Regions from separate parts of the Bradyrhizobium sp. CCBAU 21365 genome, predicted to be linked through region 2. Evidence: riboswitches for the same ligand, from Rfam matches in the RefSeq annotation. Region 2 holds a riboswitch; each other region holds the start of a gene.
The links. Region 2 has a riboswitch for glycine ahead of gcvT (glycine cleavage system aminomethyltransferase GcvT). Riboswitches for the same ligand answer to the same signal wherever they lie in the genome.
Positions count from the first base shown of each region.

Region 1: linked by a shared signal. The riboswitch ahead of XI02_RS28030 (D-amino acid dehydrogenase) and the one ahead of gcvT (glycine cleavage system aminomethyltransferase GcvT) in region 2 are both predicted to bind glycine.
Region 3: linked by a shared signal. The riboswitch ahead of XI02_RS34445 (D-amino acid dehydrogenase) and the one ahead of gcvT (glycine cleavage system aminomethyltransferase GcvT) in region 2 are both predicted to bind glycine.

Region 1 covers NZ_CP030036.1:5,953,160-5,959,557, forward strand. Annotated here, with positions in the region: tRNA gene XI02_RS28010 (tRNA-Leu) at 1-67, shown strand, start outside; gene XI02_RS28015 (hypothetical protein) at 237-557, shown strand; gene XI02_RS28020 (ABC transporter substrate-binding protein) at 833-2,452, opposite strand; gene XI02_RS28025 (M20/M25/M40 family metallo-hydrolase) at 2,718-3,848, shown strand; glycine riboswitch at 3,940-4,046, shown strand; glycine riboswitch at 4,050-4,164, shown strand; gene XI02_RS28030 (D-amino acid dehydrogenase) at 4,231-5,589, shown strand; gene XI02_RS28035 (ABC transporter permease) at 5,750-6,398, shown strand, end outside.
Region 2 covers NZ_CP030036.1:6,115,747-6,122,144, reverse strand. Annotated here, with positions in the region: gene gcvP (aminomethyl-transferring glycine dehydrogenase) at 1-527, opposite strand, end outside; gene gcvH (glycine cleavage system protein GcvH) at 550-915, opposite strand; gene gcvT (glycine cleavage system aminomethyltransferase GcvT) at 936-2,081, opposite strand; glycine riboswitch at 2,223-2,311, opposite strand; gene alaS (alanine--tRNA ligase) at 2,514-5,201, shown strand; gene XI02_RS28815 (cyclic nucleotide-gated ion channel) at 5,213-6,398, shown strand, end outside.
Region 3 covers NZ_CP030036.1:7,335,332-7,341,729, reverse strand. Annotated here, with positions in the region: gene XI02_RS34460 (CoA-acylating methylmalonate-semialdehyde dehydrogenase) at 1-1,038, opposite strand, end outside; gene XI02_RS34455 (flavin reductase family protein) at 1,256-1,912, opposite strand; gene XI02_RS34450 (CoxG family protein) at 2,060-2,509, opposite strand; glycine riboswitch at 2,671-2,767, shown strand; gene XI02_RS34445 (D-amino acid dehydrogenase) at 2,912-4,141, shown strand; gene XI02_RS34440 (alpha/beta fold hydrolase) at 4,176-5,042, opposite strand; gene XI02_RS34435 (M20 family metallopeptidase) at 5,039-6,358, opposite strand.

The sequences.
Region 1 (6,398 bases), 160 kb from region 2:
AGACGCAAGGGACTTAAAATCCCTCGATGGCAACGTCGTGTGGGTTCGAGTCCCACCGCCCGCACCAACCTTCGCATTCCACGCGCACCCGAGCGGCCCAGCGTCGTGTTTTCCGGCTGTGGCGCAGTTCACACGCCGCGGTCGCTGACTGTCGTAGTCTTACCCGCATTGGAAATTCCGGCCGCGCATTTTCGCGGCTGTTGCATTTCGAAATCAATTTTTGTCGGAGATCGACGATGGAGATTGCAAAGCGCAATCGGATTGCAAAGAGCAATCGGATTGCCAGCGAAACGGCGCGCGATCATGGTGCCTTTACTCTCGAGCATGGCGACGATGCGGCTCATTGCAGCAACGGGCTCAATGCACGGAATTTCCGCGACGCTGCGCCCGACGACCGCGCGATCTACCGGCGATGGATCCGCGGCGCGATCATGGTGTACGGACTACTCGCGCTTGCCGCTGGAGCGGCGGTCTGGATGAACGGAACCGGCATCGGACCGACACAGCTCACGAGCCTGTCGAGCCCGAGCAGCATGAGATCAGACCACGGCGATTAGCGGTCGCCGGTTCGGAACCCGTGCACTGCGTATTCGTTGTCATGCCGCAATTGGAGCATGACGATGCCGAACGACGATCCATCCGCGCAGCGCGCAACCGACCAACCCGATCAGCGCAAGGAGCGCCCCTCCCCGCCGCAGCACGCACCACAAGGCGGACCACCGCTCAGCGACGGACTGGAACAGCTCCGCGACAGCCACACCTGACGAGCTATAGCGAAAAGAAAAATGGCCGGGACAAGTCCCGGCCATTCGTTTTGCGTCAAGCCGCAAGCTTACTCGGACTTGTCGATGTTCCAGAAGATCGGCGTTGCCGGGCCGTCGAGCACGCCGGTGAGCGACTTCCGCCACGCGCTCGGAATGGTGTACTGGCCGAGCGGAACGTAGATCACCTGATCGTAGGCCTCGGTCTGGATTTCCGCGGCGATCTTCTTCTTTTCCTCAGCCGAGCCGGCGCGTGCGAACTTGTCACGCAGCTCCTCGATCTTCGGGTCTTCGGCCCAGCCGAACCAGCCGCCATTCTTGCCGCGACCGGTGATCGACGCGTTGACGATCGGATCGGAGACGTCGGCCGCGACCCAGTTGGTGAAGAACATGTTCCAGCCGCCTTCCTTCGGCGGCTTCTGGCTGGCGCGGCGGGTCACCACGGTCTGCCAGTCGGTGGCCTGCAGGTCGACCTTGAAGCCGGCCTCGCGCAACTGCTGCGCAGCCACGACCGGCTGGGCCTTCAACGTCGTGACGTCGCCCGGCGCCATGATCACCACGGGAGTGCCGTCATAGCCGGATGCGGCAAGCGCCTTCTTGGCTTCCGCCAGTCCGTTGCCCTTCACCAGCGTTTCGGCCCCGACGTCCGTCTCGAGCGGCGTGCCGCAGACGAAGAAGGCGCCGCAGATCCTCTGGTACTTGGCGTTGCCGACCAGCGCGTCGAGCACGTCCTTCTGGTTCATCGCCAGGAACGCAGCCCGGCGCACCTTCGGATTGTCGAACGGCGGATAGAGGAAGTTCATGCGTCCGAGGGTCTGGAAGCCGAACTTGTTCAGGACGTCGATCTTGAGATCCGGATTGGCTTCGAGCACCGGCAGCATGTCGAACGGAAGGTTCTCCATGAAATCGATGTCGCCGGATTGCAACGCGTTCACCGCGGTCTGCGCATCGGCCATCGTGACCCACTCGACGCGGTCGACCTTGACGACCTTGCCGCCCGCGGTCCAGCTCGCCGGCTCCTTGCGCGGCACGTAGTCCTTGTTCTTCTCATAGACCGCCTTCACGCCCGGCTGGAATTCCGCCTGCACGAATTTGAACGGTCCGGAGCCGATCTGTTCCGGGATCGGCTTGTCCGGCGGCGTCTCGGCCAGACGCTTCGGCATCATGAACGGCACGCGCGACGACGGCTTGCCGATCGATTCCAGCACGAGGCCGTAGGGTTCCTTCAGCTTCAGCGTGATGGTCTTGGCGTCGGTCGCCTCCAGGCTCGCGACGAAGTCCATCAGCTTCTGGCCCATGCCGTCGACCTTGCCCCAACGCTGCAGCGAGGCGACGCAGTCTTCCGCGGTGACCGGCGCGCCGTCGTGCCACTTCAGACCGTCGCGCAGCGTGAACGTGTAGGTCAGCTTGTCGTCGGAAACCTTCCAGTCCGCCATCTGCGGCTGGATCTTGAAATTGGAATCCGTCGCCAGCAGCGTGTCATAGATCATGTAGCCATGATCGCGGGTGATGTAGGCCGTGGTCATGATCGGATCGATGACGCGCAGATCCGAGTGCATCACCGCGGTGATGGTCTTGCCCGCGGCCATCGCCGGCGGCGCGAATGACAATTCCTGCGGCGCGAACGACAGCGCGAGCGCCGTCAACGCGGCCGCTAGCGTGCGGTGTTTCCAACGCGAGATAGGGAACATGCAATCTCTCCTGACGTGTAACTGGTCAAAGCCGGCTTATTCGTTATGCATGTGGTTCGTTATTTAGGCGAACTAACATGCTGTATGGCTTGTGAAATCGAGACTTGCACCAAGCGCCAAGCGCGTCAATCGGTTTCAGGTCGCATCGGACGTACACAAACGAATGAGGCCGCGCGCCAGATTTTGGCTTTACAAAATCGTCGGCTGAGATTTTCGTAACGCGCGCGCGATGCCGGCGCCGTCAGAACAACAAGAGAGAACAACGATGAACCCCGCCAATCTCCCCTTTGATTCCGAAACGATGCTGCAGGGCCTGCGCAGCTGGGTGGAATGCGAAAGCCCGACCTGGGACGCCGCCGCGGTCGAACGCATGCTCGATCTCGCCGCCCGCGAGATGGCGATCATGGGTGCGACGATCGAGCGCATCGCCGGACGCCAGGGCTTCGCGGGCTGCGTCCGCGCCCGTTTCCCCCATCCGAAACAAGGCCAGCCCGGCATCCTGATCGCCGGCCATCTGGACACCGTTCACCCCGTCGGCACCATCGAGAAGCTGAAGTGGCGGCGCGAAGGCAACAAGTGCTTCGGGCCGGGCATCTTCGACATGAAGGGCGGCAACTACCTGTCGATCGAGGCGATCAGGCAATTGGCGCGCGCCTCCTTTACGACTCCGCTGCCGATCACCGTGCTGTTCACCCCCGACGAAGAGGTCGGCACGCCGTCGACGCGTGACATCATCGAGGCGGAAGCCGCGCGCAACAAGTACGTGCTGGTGCCGGAGCCCGGCCGTCCGAACAACGGCGTCGTCACCGGCCGCTATGCGATCGCGCGCTTCAATCTGGAAGCCACCGGCAAGCCCAGCCATGCCGGCGCAACGCTGTCTTCCGGCCGCTCCGCGATCCGCGAGATGGCGCGGCAGATCATCGCCATCGACGGCATGACCACCGAGGACTGCACCTTCTCGGTCGGCATCGTGCATGGCGGCCAGTGGGTCAATTGCGTCGCGACGACCTGCACCGGCGAAGCGCTCAGCATGGCCAAGCGCCAGGCCGATCTCGACCGTGGCGTCGAGCGCATGCTGGCATTGTCGGGCACCGCCAACGACGTGACCTTCAAGGTGACGCGCGGCGTCACGCGCCCGGTGTGGGAGCCCGATGCGGGCACCATGGCGCTCTATGAAAAGGCAAAAGGCCTTGCGGCAGCGATGGGTCTCGATCTGCCGCACGGCAGCGCCGGCGGCGGCTCGGACGGCAACTTCACCGGCGCGATGGGCATCCCCACGCTCGACGGCCTCGGCGTTCGCGGCGCCGATGCACATACGCTCAACGAGCACATCGAGGTCGACAGCCTCGCCGAACGCGGCCGCCTGATGGCGGCACTGCTGGCGACGCTGGACTGACATCGACTGCACTGCACAACACGTTGGCACTGCCGGATCGAAATTTAGCCTTGTCCATTTTTAAGGCTTCGCCTACGGTCCGGCCGTCCAACGCGACGATGCGGGAGAGATCGAAGCGACAACATTCGTGTTGTTGCCTTCGGCGCCGACGGAGCAACCGCCCCGGAAACTCTCAGGCAAAAGGACTGTATCGTCAGGACGATCTGGAGAGAGACGAACATGGCCGCACATCAAGGGCCGTGACGTCCACCGAAGGGGATAGTTCGCTTCCGGCCCCGGCCCGATGCGGATCAAGCTCTCAGGTACCGTGACAGATGGGGCGCCGAATGCCGGTTTCACCGGTGGTTCGGCGACTCTAACCCACGGGAGCCTGAAGACCATCATGCCACATATCGCGATTATCGGCGCCGGCATCACCGGCGTAACGACGGCCTATGCCCTGCTTGAACGCGGCTACAAGGTGACTGTCCTCGACAGGCATCGCTACGCCGCGATGGAAACCTCGTTCGCCAATGGCGGACAGCTTTCCGCCAGCAATGCCGAGGTCTGGAACAGTGCTGCGACCATCCTCAAGGGTCTGCGCTGGATGCTCAGAAGCGACGCGCCGCTGCTGATGAACCCGAAGCCGAGCTGGCACAAATACTCCTGGATCGGCGAGTTCGTAGGCCACATCACCCGCTATCGCAGCAACACCATCGAGACCACGCGGCTCGCAATCGAAGCGCGCAAGCACCTGTTCTCGATCGCACAGCGCGAGAACATCGCCTTCGATCTCGAACGCCGCGGCATCCTGCACGTCTATCACGACAAGGCCGGGTTCGAGGCGGGCCTCAAGGTCAACACGCTGCTGCAGCAGGGCGGGCTCGACCGCCGGCCGGTGACATCGGACGAAATCCGCGTCATCGAACCCGCGCTGCAGACGGCCTGCTATGGCGGCTTCTTCACGCCGTCGGACGCAACCGGCGATATCCACAAGTTCACCCGCGGCCTCGCCGACGCCTGCGTCCGCCGTGGCGCGAGCTTCGTCCATGAAGCCGACGTCGACACGATCGCACGCGGCGATGACGGCTTCCGCATCGGCTGGAACGAAGCTGCTTCACATGAAGCTGCGGTCGCGACGCGGCATCAATTGCAAGCGGACGGGATCGTGATTTGCGCAGGCGTGGCGAGCCGCCACTTCGCCAGCCTGCTCAACGACCGCGTCAATGTCTATCCGGTGAAGGGCTATTCGATCACGGTGCAGCTCGATGCGCCGCAAAGCCGGAACGCGGCCCCAACAGTCAGCCTGCTCGATGAAGCTGCGAAGATCGTCACCAGCCGGCTCGGCGCCGACCGCTTCCGCGTCGCCGGCACCGCCGAGTTCAACGGCTTCAACCGCGACATTCGCGCCGACCGCATTCAACCGCTGGTGGACTGGGTGCGGCATCATTTCCCAAAGATCGATACGTCGAAAGTCGTGCCCTGGGCGGGCCTGCGCCCGATGATGCCGAACATGATGCCGGTGGTTCGCGCCGGACGGATTCCGGGCGTGTTCTACAACACGGGCCACGGTCATCTCGGCTGGACGCTGTCGGCGGCGACGGCGCAGATGGTGGCCCAGGCTATCGACGATTGGCGCGACCTCGACACGCCGCCGATGGCGCCGTCGTTCGGTGCCGGGCTCGACGTGCCTGCCAACGCGCGCAAAACTGAAATCAATCCACCTTCCAGTGGACTGCTTCGAACTTCACCGGAGGAATAATCGCGGCCCACAGGACTGATTAGCTGCACCGCAAAATCCGCAGCACCGATGGCATGGGACTTGCTCAAGTTCTACCGTGAGTCTGCTACCATCTGTGCTACGGTCTGGTGTGCAACGGTCCCGCCGGGGACTTCATCGACCACAACCCAACGGATCAAATTTGCTCGGATATCTGCTTCGCCGCATCCTCGCCGCCATTCCCGTGATGGGCGTGGTGGCTCTGTTCGTGTTCCTGTTGCTGCGGCTGACGCCGGGCGACCCGGCCGCCATCCTCGCCGGCGACAACGCGACGCCCGAACAGCTCGAACGTATCAGGACCTCGCTTGGTCTGAACGAGCCGATCTACATCCAGTTCTATACCTGGGTCGCCAAGTTGCTGCACGGCGACCTCGGCGTCTCCCTGATCTCGAACAAGCCGATCCTCGAGATGATCGGCCCGCGTCTCGAGCCGTCGATCTCGGTCGCGCTGGCCACCATCATCCTCTCGATCCTGGTGGCGGTGCCGCTCGGCGTGATCGCGGCGTGGAAACACGGCACCTGGATCGACCGCTTCGTGATGGGACTGTCGGTGCTCGGCTTCTCGGTGCCGGTATTCGTGATCGGCTATGTGCTGATCCAGATCTTTGCGATCGATCTGCGCTGGGTTCCAGTACAGGGCTTCAAGAGCATCTCGGCCGGCTTCGGCCCGTTCTTCGAGCGCATCATCCTGCCGACCTGCACCCTCTCCTTCATCTACGTCGCGCTGATCGCGCGCATGACGCGGGCCTCGATGCTCGACGTGCTCGGAGAGGATTACGTGCGCACCGCGC
Region 2 (6,398 bases):
TCGACGAAGAACACCTTTGCCTTGACCTGCGAGTGGCGCTCGGCGAGCGCCATCGCCTCCGCCGCTGCGGTCGCCTCGTCGAGCAGCGAGGCGTTGGCGACGTCGAGCCCGGTGAGGTCGCAGATCATGGTCTGGAAGTTGAACAGCGCTTCGAGCCGGCCCTGGCTGATCTCCGGCTGGTACGGCGTATAGGCAGTGTACCAGGCCGGGTTCTCCAAAATGTTGCGCTGGATCACCGCGGGCAAAATGGTGCCGGAATAGCCTTGGCCGATCAGCGAGGTGAACACCTGGTTCTGCGCGGCGAGCTCGCTCATATGCGCGAGCGCCTCGGTCTCGCTCAGCGCCCGGCCGAGATCGAGCGGCGCCTTCTGCCGGATCGAGGCCGGCAGCGTCTCATTCATCAGCGCCTGCAGGCTCGCGGCGCCGACCGTCTCGAGCATCGCGTTGATGTCGCGCGGCGACGGTCCGATGTGGCGGCGGACGAAATCGGTGGCGGCTTCGTTGATCGGCTTGAAGGGCGCGTTCATGGGTGATCCTCGGGGTGATCCTTTAGGCGGTGTGCGCGGCGTAGGCGGCCTCATCCATCAGGCCGCCGAGCTCGCCCTTGTCGGCAATCTTCATCTTGAAGAACCAGGCCTTGCCGCCTGCGTCCGAATTGACCAGCGCGGGCTCGGCGGCGAGCGCGTCGTTGACCTCGACCACCTCGCCGGTGATCGGCGCGTAGACGTCGGAGGCGGCCTTGACGGATTCGACGACCGCGGCGGCCTCGGCCTTCTTCAGGCTGCGGCCGACCTTGGGCAGTTCGACGAACACGACGTCGCCGAGCTGCGACTGCGCATAGTCGGTGATGCCGATCGTGGCGACGTCGCCCTCGATGCGGAGCCATTCGTGGTCGGACGTGTACAGCGTCGTCATGGGGATCGATCCTTTGGCGTTTAGCGTTTGTAGGTATTGGGGACGAAGGGCGTTGCCGCGACCTTCAGGGGCAGCCGCTGGCCTCGCACTTCGGCGAAAACGGTGGTGCCGGCCGTGGAAAGGGCGGTAGGCAGATAGCCCATCGCGACCGGCGCATTGAGGCTCGGGCCGAAGCCGCCCGAGGTCACCTTGCCGATCTGCTCGGTCGAGGCGGCATCGGCGAACAATGCCGCGCCTTCGCGCACCGGGGCGCGGCCGTCGGGCTTCAGGCCGACCCGCCGGCGCCCGGCGCCATCTGCGAATTGCGCGAGAATCTTGTCGGCGCCCGGGAAGCCGCCGGCGCGGGCGCCGCCGCTGCGGCGAACCTTCTGCACCGACCATTCCAGCGCGCCTTCGACCGGCGTCGTCGTGGTGTCGATGTCATGGCCATAGAGGCACAGCCCGGCTTCGAGCCGCAGGCTGTCGCGCGCGCCGAGGCCGATCGGCAACACGTCGGGATTGTCGAGCAGCGCGGTGACCAGGGCTTCCGCCTTGTCCGCGGGCACCGAGATCTCGAAGCCGTCCTCGCCGGTATAGCCGGAGCGCGAGACGAAGCAGTCGATGTCGGCGACGCGGCGCGGACCGGCGTCCATGAATTTCATCGAACTGACATCTGGACAAAGTTTCGCCAGCGCCGATTCGGCTTTCGGCCCCTGCAGCGCGATCAGCGCGCGGTCGGCCAGCGCCACGATCTCGCAGCTATCGGAGAGATGCGCGCGCAGATGCGCCTCGTCCTCTTCCTTGCAGGCGGCGTTGACCACCAGGAACAGGTGATCGCCGAAATTCGCCACCATCAGGTCGTCGAGCAGGCCGCCCTCGTTGTTGGTGAACTGAGCGTAGCGCTGCCGTCCCGGCGCGATGCCAACGATGTCCTGCGGCACCAGTTTCTCCAGCGCGAGCGCCGCGTCGGCGACCTTGCCGGATTTGGCCTTCAGCACCAGCTGGCCCATGTGCGACACGTCGAACAGGCCGGCTTCCTTGCGGGTGTGCAGATGCTCCTTCAACACGCCGGCCGCATATTGCACCGGCATGTCGTAGCCGGCGAACGGCACCATCTTGGCGCCGCGCGCAAGGTGCAGCGCGTGCAGCGGGGTCTGTTTCAGCGGGGAAGTTTCGCTTGCAAGCATCACAGGGCCCTCGCGGTTCCCGTCGGGGACCTATTTCCCCTTGAGAAACCTGCAGAAAGCCCCATCTGTCGCTGTGCCTGAGAGTATTATCCCGTCGGCGGACGCATCGGGGCGAACCCCAGCGTCTCTTTCCAGATGTCAGACGTCACGCGGTCCTTTTGCCTGAGAGTTTCCGGGGCGGTTGCTCCTTCGGCGCCGGCGGTAAGGCCGGTCTCTCCCGACGTGACTAGGTATAGGTAGGTAGAAAACACGGCGCCACCAAGACTGTCAACGCAGCTGCAGCAACTATCCAATGGGCTTTGTGCTGCCGCGGCAAGCCCATGATCCGCCTGCACAGTTTCTGGACACCGCAGCTGGCAATGTCTAAAAGCGTTCGGCCGGAAAATGACGCCTTTTTGCGGCTGGCCGGCCCCTTTTTCCGATTGGATGAACATGAGCAGCGTCAACGACATCAGGTCGACATTTCTGAACTTCTTCAAGGAGAACGGGCACGAGATCGTGGCCTCGTCGCCGCTGGTTCCGCGCAACGACCCGACCTTGATGTTCACCAATGCCGGCATGGTGCAGTTCAAGAACGTCTTCACCGGCGTCGAGAAGCGCTCCTATCAGCGCGCCACGACGTCGCAGAAGTGCGTGCGCGCCGGCGGCAAGCATAACGACCTCGACAATGTCGGCTACACCGCGCGCCATCTCACCTTCTTCGAGATGCTCGGCAACTTCTCGTTCGGCGATTACTTCAAGGAGCGCGCGATCGAGCTCGCCTGGAATCTAATCACCAAGGATTTCGGGCTGAAGAAGGACAAGCTGCTGGTCACCGTCTACCACACCGACGACGAGGCGGCCGGCTACTGGAAGAAGATCGCGGGCTTCTCGGACGACCGCATCATCCGCATCCCGACCTCGGACAATTTCTGGGCGATGGGCGACACCGGCCCGTGCGGTCCGTGCTCCGAGATCTTCATCGACCGTGGCGAGCACATCTGGGGCGGCCCTCCGGGCAGCCCGGAGGAGGATGGCGATCGCTTCCTCGAATTCTGGAACCTCGTGTTCATGCAGTACGAGCAGGTGACGAAGGAGGAGCGCGTGGCGCTGCCGCGTCCCTCGATCGACACCGGCATGGGGCTGGAGCGCATGGCCTGCATCCTGCAGGGCGTCGAGAGCGTGTTCGAGACCGATCTGTTCCGTAACCTGATCGATGCGGCGGCGTCGGCCCTCGGCCACGGGCCGAGCGAGCAGAACCTGGCCTCGTACCGCGTGATTGCGGATCATCTGCGCTCGTCGGCGTTCCTGATCACCGACGGCGTGCTGCCGTCGAACGAGGGCCGCGGCTACGTGCTGCGCCGGATCATGCGCCGTGCGATGCGCCATGCGCAGCTCTTGGGCGCGAGCGAGCCGCTGATGCATCGCCTGGTCTGGGCGCTGGTCCGCGAGATGGGCCAGGCCTATCCGGATCTGGTCCGCGCCGAGAAGCTGATCGAGGAGACGCTGCGGCTGGAGGAGACGCGCTTCCGCAAGACGCTGGCGCGCGGCCTGTCGATCCTCGACGAGAAGAGCGCCGGCCTCAAGAAGGGCGACATGTTCGACGGCGACACCGCGTTCACGCTGTACGACACCTACGGCTTCCCGCTCGATCTGACGCAGGACGCGCTGAAGTCGCGCGGCATCAGCGTCGACCAGGCGTCGTTCACCGACGCGATGGAGCGGCAGCGCGTGAAGGCGCGCGCCTCCTGGGCAGGTTCGGGCGAGGCGGCGAGCGAGGCGATCTGGTTCCCGCTGCGCGAGAAGCTCGGCGCGACCGAATTCCTCGGCTACGAGACCGAGAGCGCGGAAGGCGCGGTGACGGCGCTGATCAAGGACGGCGCCGAGGTCGAGAGCCTGAACGCCGGCGAGAGCGGCGCGATCGTGCTGAACCAGACCCCGTTCTACGGCGAGTCCGGCGGCCAGGTCGGCGATACCGGCGTGCTGACCGGCGAGGGCGTCAAGTTCCGCGTCTCCGACACGCAGAAGAAGGCCGGCGATCTGTTCGTGCATCTTGGCACGGTGGAGCAGGGCACGCTCGGCGTCGGCACCGCACTGCAGCTCGAGGTCGATCACAGCAGGCGCTCATCGATCCGCGCCAACCATTCGGCGACGCATCTGTTGCACGAGGCGCTGCGCCAGGTCCTCGGCGATCACATCGCCCAGCGCGGCTCGCTGGTCACGCCGGACCGGCTGCGCTTCGACTTCGTGCATCCGAAGCAGATCACACCGGAAGAACTAGCCCGGATCGAGGACATCGCCAACGATGTCGTGCTGGAGAATGACGAGGTCACGACCCGGGTCATGGGCGTCGACGATGCCCGTGAGGCCGGCGCCCGCGCGCTGTTCGGCGAGAAGTACGGCGATGAGGTTCGCGTCGTGTCGATGGGCAAGGGTGCCCGCGATCACGGCCAGAACGCGCTTGGCTGGTCGGTCGAGCTCTGCGGCGGCACCCATGTCCGCCGCACCGGCGACATCGGCATGATCTCGGTGACCAGCGAGGGCGCGGTCGCGTCCGGCGTGCGCCGCATCGAGGCGCTGACCGGACATCACGCGCGCAAGCATGCCAACGACACCATCGCGCTGGCCAAGACCGCGGCGCTGGAGCTGCGCACCACGATCGACGACGTGCCGGCGCGCATCGCCGCGCTGATGGAGGAGCGCAAGAAGCTCGAGCGCGATCTGTCTGACGCCCGCAAGAAGCTCGCGATGGGTGGCGGCGGTGCGTCCAACGGCGCCGCCTCAGCCGTTCGCGAGGTCGGCAACGTCAAGCTGCTGGCACGCGCGGTCGAGGGCGTCGAGACCAAGGATCTCAAGAGTCTCGTCGACGACGGCAAGAAGCAGATCGGCTCGGGCGTGGTCGCGATCGTCGGCGTCACCGAGGACGGCAAGGCCGGCATCGTGGTCGGCGTCACCGCCGATCTGACCGCGCGGTTCAACGCGGTCGAGCTCGTGCGCAAGGGCTCCGAAGTGCTCGGCGGCAAGGGCGGCGGCGGCCGCCCCGACATGGCGCAGGCCGGCGGCCCCGACGGGGCCAAGGCCAATGCCGCACTGTCGGCGATCGAGCAGGCCATGAGTCAACAGGCATCGGCCGGCGCCTGACGGAGAGGCTGATGGTGGCGACGGCTCCGCTCAAGCCCACGATCAACGATCCCAGGCTGCGCGACCGTCTCTACGATCTGCTCGAACGCCATGACCTGCCGCATTCGGGCGGCTCGCATTTTGTTCGGCTCGTCATCGCGGTCATCGCCGTCGACGTGCTTGCGGCGATCCTGGGGTCGGTGCCAGAGATCGACGCGCAGGTCGGCTGGCTGCTCAGGGCGATCGAAATCGCGGCGGTCATCGCATTCGCGCTGGAATATGCCGCGCGCCTCTGGAGCGTGGTCGGTCACTCGCTGCGCGACATGACGCCGGCGCGGGCGCGGCTGGAATACGCCTTCTCGACGCTCGGCGTGATCGACCTGCTGGCCTTCCTGCCGTCGGCCGTCGCGCTTGCGGTTGGTGACAAGACCGCGCTGGTGCTGTTCGGCATGCTGCCGTTCCTCAAGCTGGTGCGCTATTCGACCGCAATGCGCTCGCTGCTGGCGGCGCTGCATGCCGAGCGGCGCACGCTGTTCGGCTGCGTGGTGATCCTGACCGGCGCGGTGCTGCTGTTCGCCTCGTTGCTCTATGCCATCGAGCACAAGGTGCAGCCGGACAAGTTCGGCACCATGCCGCAGGCGATGTGGTGGGCGATCGTGACGCTCGGCACCGTCGGTTACGGCGACGTCGTCCCGATCACGCCGCTCGGCCGGACCGTCACGGTGGTCGCGATCGTGGTCGGCTTTGCGATGATCGCGCTGCCGGTCGCGATCATCTCGACCGCGTTCGCCGACGAGGTCCGGCGCCGCGACTTCGTCGTGACCTGGGGCATGCTGGCGCGGGTGCCGCTGTTCTCGCATCTCAACGCCGCCGATATTTCCGACATCATGCGCCTGCTGCGGTCGCAAACCATCGAGGCCGGCGAGGTCCTGGTGCGGCGCGGCGATGCGGCGTCATCGATGTATTTCATCACCGCGGGCGAGGTCGAGATCGACCTGCCGAGCCAGCTTGTGCGGCTTTCCGACGGCGCGTTCTTCGGCGAGATCGCGCTGCTGCGGCGGACCAGCCGCTCCGGCACGGTGACGGCGACGCGCAAGACCAAGCTCCTGGTGCTCGATGCGCAGGACTTCCATGCCCTGATCGCGCGCATGCCGGCGCTCGCCGCCCATGTCCGGGAGACCGCCGAGGCGCGGCTCGCCGACCCGATCGCGGCCGGCG
Region 3 (6,398 bases), 1.2 Mb from region 2:
CGTCGCGCCTTCCTTGACGCCAATGTCGATGTAGCTCTTGACCTTCTCGACCGCCTCGCGGGTCACCAGCGGGCCGTAGTCGGCCGAGGGATCGACCGAGGTGCCGATCTTGAGCGACTCGACGCGCGGGATCAGCTTTTCCATCAGCCGGTCGGCCGTGGTCTTGCCGACGGGTACCGCAACCGACACCGCCATGCAGCGCTCGCCGGCCGAGCCGTAGCCGGCACCGATCAGCGCATCGACCGCCTGGTCCATGTCGGCGTCGGGCATGATGATGGCGTGGTTCTTGGCGCCGCCGAAGCACTGGCAGCGCTTGCCGGTCTGCGCGGCGCGCTCATAGATATACTGGGCAATGGGCGTCGAGCCGACGAAGCCGATCGCCTTGACGTCGGGATCGTCCAGGATGGCGTCGACCGCTTCCTTGTCGCCGTTGACGACATTGAGGATGCCGGCCGGCAGGCCGGCTTCGATCATCAGTTCGGCGAGCTTCATCGGTACGCCGGGATCGCGCTCCGAGGGCTTCAGGATGAACGCGTTGCCGCAGGCGATCGCGGGGGCGAACTTCCACATCGGGATCATCGCCGGGAAGTTGAACGGCGTGATGCCGGCGACGACGCCGAGCGGCTGGCGCATCGAATAGATGTCGATGCCGGGGCCGGCGCCTTCGGTGTACTCGCCCTTCATCAGGTGCGGGATGCCGCAGGCGAACTCGGCGACCTCGAGGCCGCGCTGGATGTCGCCCTTGGCGTCGGGAACGGTCTTGCCGTGCTCGCGCGCGAGCAGCTCGGCGAGCTTGTCGTAGTCGCGCTGCACCAGCTCGACGAACTTCATCATGACGCGGGCGCGGCGCTGCGGGTTGATTGCGGCCCATTCCGGCTGCGCCGCCCTGGCGTTCTCGACCGCGGCGCGGACTTCGGCCTTGGAGGCCAGCGCCACCTTGGCCTGGACGTCGCCGGTCATCGGCTCGAAGACGTCGGCCGTGCGGCACGACGTGCCCTTGACCTCCTTGCCACCGATGAAATGCCCAATAGAACGCATATGCCTTTACCTCGTTTGAAGGCGACATAGAATACCGCGCTGCGTGAGTCCAACGCGAGTTGGTCTCCGTTCGGATCACGAACACCGAAGTTCAGACTCCGCGACACGAAGGTGCCATGCGGAGCGAGATTGCGCCTTGCCGTGAGTCGACTGCGGCTGCTCGACTCTGTTGCCCACTTGCATGCAGGAACGCCAACCTGACTCGGAAGGCGATTCGCTATTTTGAATGAACGTCCTTCAGGTCGGCTCGGACCTGTTCGTAAGACACCCGCGGAGCTATCAACAAATCCCGAGTTGTTGAATACACACCGCTGCCTCCTGCCATTCGAGCCAGATAGTTCAGTCGGTCATACTTAACGTGCATTCGCTTGGGATCGATCAGGTCATCCCTGATATGAATTTCGATGACTTCACCAAACAGTACCTGGTTTTGGCCGATTTCGACCGTTCGAACCAAGACGCACTCTAAGTTCACTGGCGATTCCAAAATCCTGGGGGGCTTAATCTGCCGCGAGGTTGAAAGCGTAACTCCCATCGCTTCTATCTCGCTATGCATCTCAGGAAAGTCGGCGCCGGCGATGTTCATCGCCGTCGTCAGCTCCTCCGTCACCATATTCACGACGAACTCGTTGTTAGCGAGCACGTTGACGCCGGTATCCTTCAACCGTGGTGGCATAGTGTAATAAAAGCCGGGCGTGAACGCGACGATCGGTGGGTCGGCACCAAGTACGTTAAAGAAGCTGAAGGGGGCCGCGTTTACGCCTCCAGATTCATTGATGGTCGTGATCAATGCAATGGGGCGCGGGCCAACTGTACCAGTTATTAAATTGTAACGATCATGAGGAGTCAAACTGCGGACATTGAACTGAGCCAAACTACTCTCCCAAACCAATGGCTCGACGCGAGCCGTAGGCTTTAGTAGAGAGCGATCGGAAGCAGTATTCCAGAAGACATTCGACGCTGTTCTAACACCGAACATCGTTAGATGGCCGCCTCCGTCGTTAACAATCCGAGCGGCCTGCTAGTGAACCTCCAGCTGAGAAAGAGCTGCGAGCTTTGCAAAGAATGCATCAGCTATTGTTTTAGCAGCGCTGGAAATAAGTCGTTGTCCGAGTTGAGCAAGCTTGCCGCCGATCTGCGCATCGACGTGATAGGTCAATAGTGTACCGCTATCTATGTCCGCTAACGTTACTGTCGCGCTACCTTTCGCGAAACCCGCGATGCCCCCTTCTCCTCGGCCTACAATCTTGCATCCGTTCGGCTCGTCCAGATCTTCCAAAGTAACTTTGCCTTTGAATCGCGCTGCAACCGGACCAACTTTGACTTTCGCAGTCGCTTCAAAATTGCAGTCATCGAGCTTCACCAATTCCTCACAACCGGGAATGCAGGCCTTAAGGACATTCGGATCGAGAAGCATTTTCCAAATCGCTTGTCGTGATGCGTTCAGCGCGACGTCACCATTCAAGATCATTGCAAGCTACTTTCTGTCTGGGTTTTGCGATTAAGCGATCACGGAAATTAAGGCCAACCTTAGCGGAGTCCATGCGCATGCCCGCGACGTTCGAAGTGCGAACAGCCGCGTTAAGTTCGGTGCGCCGCGGGTAGAGTTGTGCGAACTTAGACACGTCATCCAAAGGCCTTGCGGGAGAGTCCGATAACTCATTGAGTGTCGGCGCCGACGGAGCAACCACCCCGGAAACTCTCAGGCAAACCGGACCGCCAGGCTCGACGATCTGGAGAGAGGCGCTCAAAGCGTCCACCGAAGGGGCCAGCTGTGCGCAAATTGGCGCGGCGAAACTCTCAGGTACCGCAACAGATGGGGTCACATGATCGGCTGTTCCGATCCATTCAACCAAGTTGCGAGCTGAAACAAATGGCACATGTTCTAGTCATAGGCGCGGGCATAACCGGCGTTACAACGGCCTATTCACTTTTGGAGAAGGGGTACGCAGTCACGATCTTTGAGCGAGAGCGATACGCCGGCATGGAGACTTCGTTTGCAAACGGCGGGCAGCTTTCGGTGAGCAACGCAGAGGTATGGAACCATCAATCGACCCTAATAAAGGGGATGAAATGGATCCTACGAAAGGATGCGCCTCTTCTGCTCAATCTCAAGCCGAGTTGGCACAAAATGTCTTGGCTTGCAGAGTTTATTGCTCAAATTCCCTACTACCGGCGCAACACAATCTCCACCGTACAGTTGGCTTTGGAAGCCCGGCGTGCACTGTTCGCTATCGCCGAACGAGAGGGATTGTCGTTTGATTTGGAGAAGAAGGGTATTCTGCACCTCTATTGGAGCCGCAAGAGCTTCGAGCATGCGAGAAAAGTGAACAAACTACTCACCGCAGGAGGATTGGATCGGCGTGCCGTCACGGTCGAGGAGATCAGCGATATTGAGCCGGCGGTCCGCGGCAACATTTATGGTGGTTTTTTTACCCCATCGGATGCAACCGGCGATATACACAAATTCACACGTGCGCTTGCGATGGTTTGCGTGCGACGTGGAGCTCGCTTCTTTTATGAATCGTCCGTGCAAAAAATCGCGACATCGGCGACCGGCATCGACCTGAGTTGGCTGAATGTGCACGGGGAAGTCGAAAGGATCAACGCGGATGCAGTTGTCGTTTGTGCTGGTGTGATGAGCAGGAAGATTGCCTCAAGCATGGGTGATCGCATCAATATCTATCCCGTGAAGGGATATTCGATCACGGTGAATTTGGATGACCAACAGAGCCAGAACGCAGCTCCCTGGGTGAGTCTGCTAGATGACGATGCGAAGATTGTAACGAGCCGATTGGGCGTTGATCGATTTCGGGTGGCGGGTACAGCCGAATTCAATGGCTTTAACCGTGATATCAGGGCCGATCGCGTACGCCCCCTTGTTGACTGGACGCGTAAGTTATTTCCTGAAGTTTCAACAGCCGAAGTGGTCCCCTGGTCAGGTCTCCGACCGATGACGCCAAGTATGCTGCCGCGTGTCGGCGCAGGGCATCGACCACGCGTCTTCTACAATACTGGTCACGGTCATTTGGGTTGGACGCTCTCCGCAGCAACGGCTGGCATTGTTGCGGAGACTGTTGAGGCCGCCCTGAAACGATCTTGATTCTTGATATTGCCGTAGTCGTCTGGGCTGTTCGTTAGGACAAAAAGCCGAGAACTACCGCATTGTACTCGGCAGGGCACTCCGTTTGCACGTGGTGCCCTGCATGCCCTACTAAATGCAATCTCGCGTCGGCGAACTGGTTTACCATCGTGAGCGGAACGTCAACACCGCCGAAGGCGTCGTGAAGACCGTGGACGATGAGAGTGCGAGCCGTCACTTTTCGGAAATCCTCAAAGAGGCTCTCTGGCTGGCCTCGCTTGGTCGGCTGGGAAATGAATTCTCGAACGTTGGGCGTAATACTCATCTCAAACCGCAACTTCACGTTTAGGTCGGTGATCCTATCCGGATCGTAAAATTCGAGATCCGCCAGGAGTGAACGCATTTGGTCCATCGTCGGTCCTTCGGCAGCGGCATAATAGCGCTGGAGAGCCTTCTTGCCTCTAAGGGCAGAAGCTGGAGCGGTTAGCCCTCCAATAATGGGCCGAGATCCAGTAATGACCAAATGGTCAACCCGCGTCGGCGCGGAGGCCGCCACTTTTATTGCCATTGCTCCGCCGTACGATTGGTTAACTAGATGGGCGCGATCTATCTTGAGGGCGTCCATGAATTTGAGAAACTGCTCGGCGTACCATGAATGAACTGGCCCGCTGATCGGGACAGATTCTGACGCACCAAAGCCAGGCAGATCGTAAAAATAGCAGTTGTATCGACCTGAAAACTCACGGGCGTTGTACAAGAAATTGTTCCAGCTTGTGGCCCCGGGGCCGCCGCCGTGAGTAAAGATAACCGGAGTGTTCGCCGATCCAGCATGTTCGAGCGCATTGTAGTGCACGCGGCGACCGTCGATCGACACGTATCTGCTGGTCTCTGCGGACTCCAGGGGAGTTATCTGCATCGTCATTGGCAGGTCTCCTCAAAGCTGCGCGAGCACGTGTCGATTGCTGATCTAATAATGACATTGATGAGACGTTGGGCGTCGTCGACGTGGAATCGGTTCATTGGCATCGTGTCTTGTGGATTTGCCGTTCGCGCGCGAGGTGGTACACCGAGCCGTGCAGTGGGGATACCCCATTGGCGGATTGCGGAGGCGTCGGTGTAGCCACTGAAATTTTGTGGATCTTGATGAGGCTGCTGTTCGATCGTTTCCCAAGCTCGGATCATGGATTGAACGATCCAATTTTCCTTTGGCGTTGCCGCGCCGGGCATTGCTAGGACGAGCTCAAGATCAGTCGAGATATCCGGGTGGTCACGCGTAATTTCATCAAGACAGTTACGAAGGTCACGATGCACCTGCGAGGGCGACAGCTCGGGCGGCGGCCGGAGATCCACCAGGAGCTCGACGCATCCGGTCGATACGATTGGGGTAAACGTACTCCCGCTACTGATTGATGCGAGACCACCTTGCGGGACAATGGTGCCTCGAGCATACTTTTTTGTGTAGCTCTTGAACCAATCTTCCAAGGCGTTGATTACGTGTGGCAGCTTCGGAATCGGGTTTGGATAATCTGGCACCACGTGACGTGTGCCCGTGTACGAGATACCGCCACGAACGATGACCCTGAAAATGCAGATTCCGACTTCTTCCCATGAGACAGACCATCGAGGTTTGCAGAAGATGCAATAGTCGGGCCGTACTCCTCGTTGGAGCATAAACAGGGCCCCAAGCCCGTGACCAATAAAATGGTTCGACCAGCCAGGGCGTGAAAGCGTGGGCATACCACCGGCTCCAAGCCCGACGGTAATATCTCCGCGCAGCGGAATGCCTGCCTTTGAAATGCTTACCGCGGCCATAATGGCGCACGCCGCGTATCCTTTAGGATTTTCTGCGCACAAGCCGCTGATTTCGTCACCATTCCATACCGCTTGGGATTTTAGGATCTGTGGGTATGGTCGGGCCACCCATCGTTCTTCGTCTTGGCCATAACCGATGTGCGTGTCGATCCCCCCGTAAATCAGCAAGGAGGGACCGCCTCCGGATTTTGAAGGTAAGCGGCCTAGGGCGTTGGCTTGAGTGTCCGAGATGCTCTGGAGTTCGCCGCCGAGACCGTGATTGCACATGAAATCAGCGAGAAACGTCGCAAGTTCGCGCTCTTCCCCCGTAGGGCTTGGTGTACTTACCATCCGGTCGATCAAATGCTTGAACGTGTCACGATCGAATGCCGATTGTGCGGCTTTCACGCTCTCTTCGAACTGATCAGTGCGACTTTTGGAGGCCATTGAACCCTCTCAAGGCTGAACCCGATGCGATTACCCATAC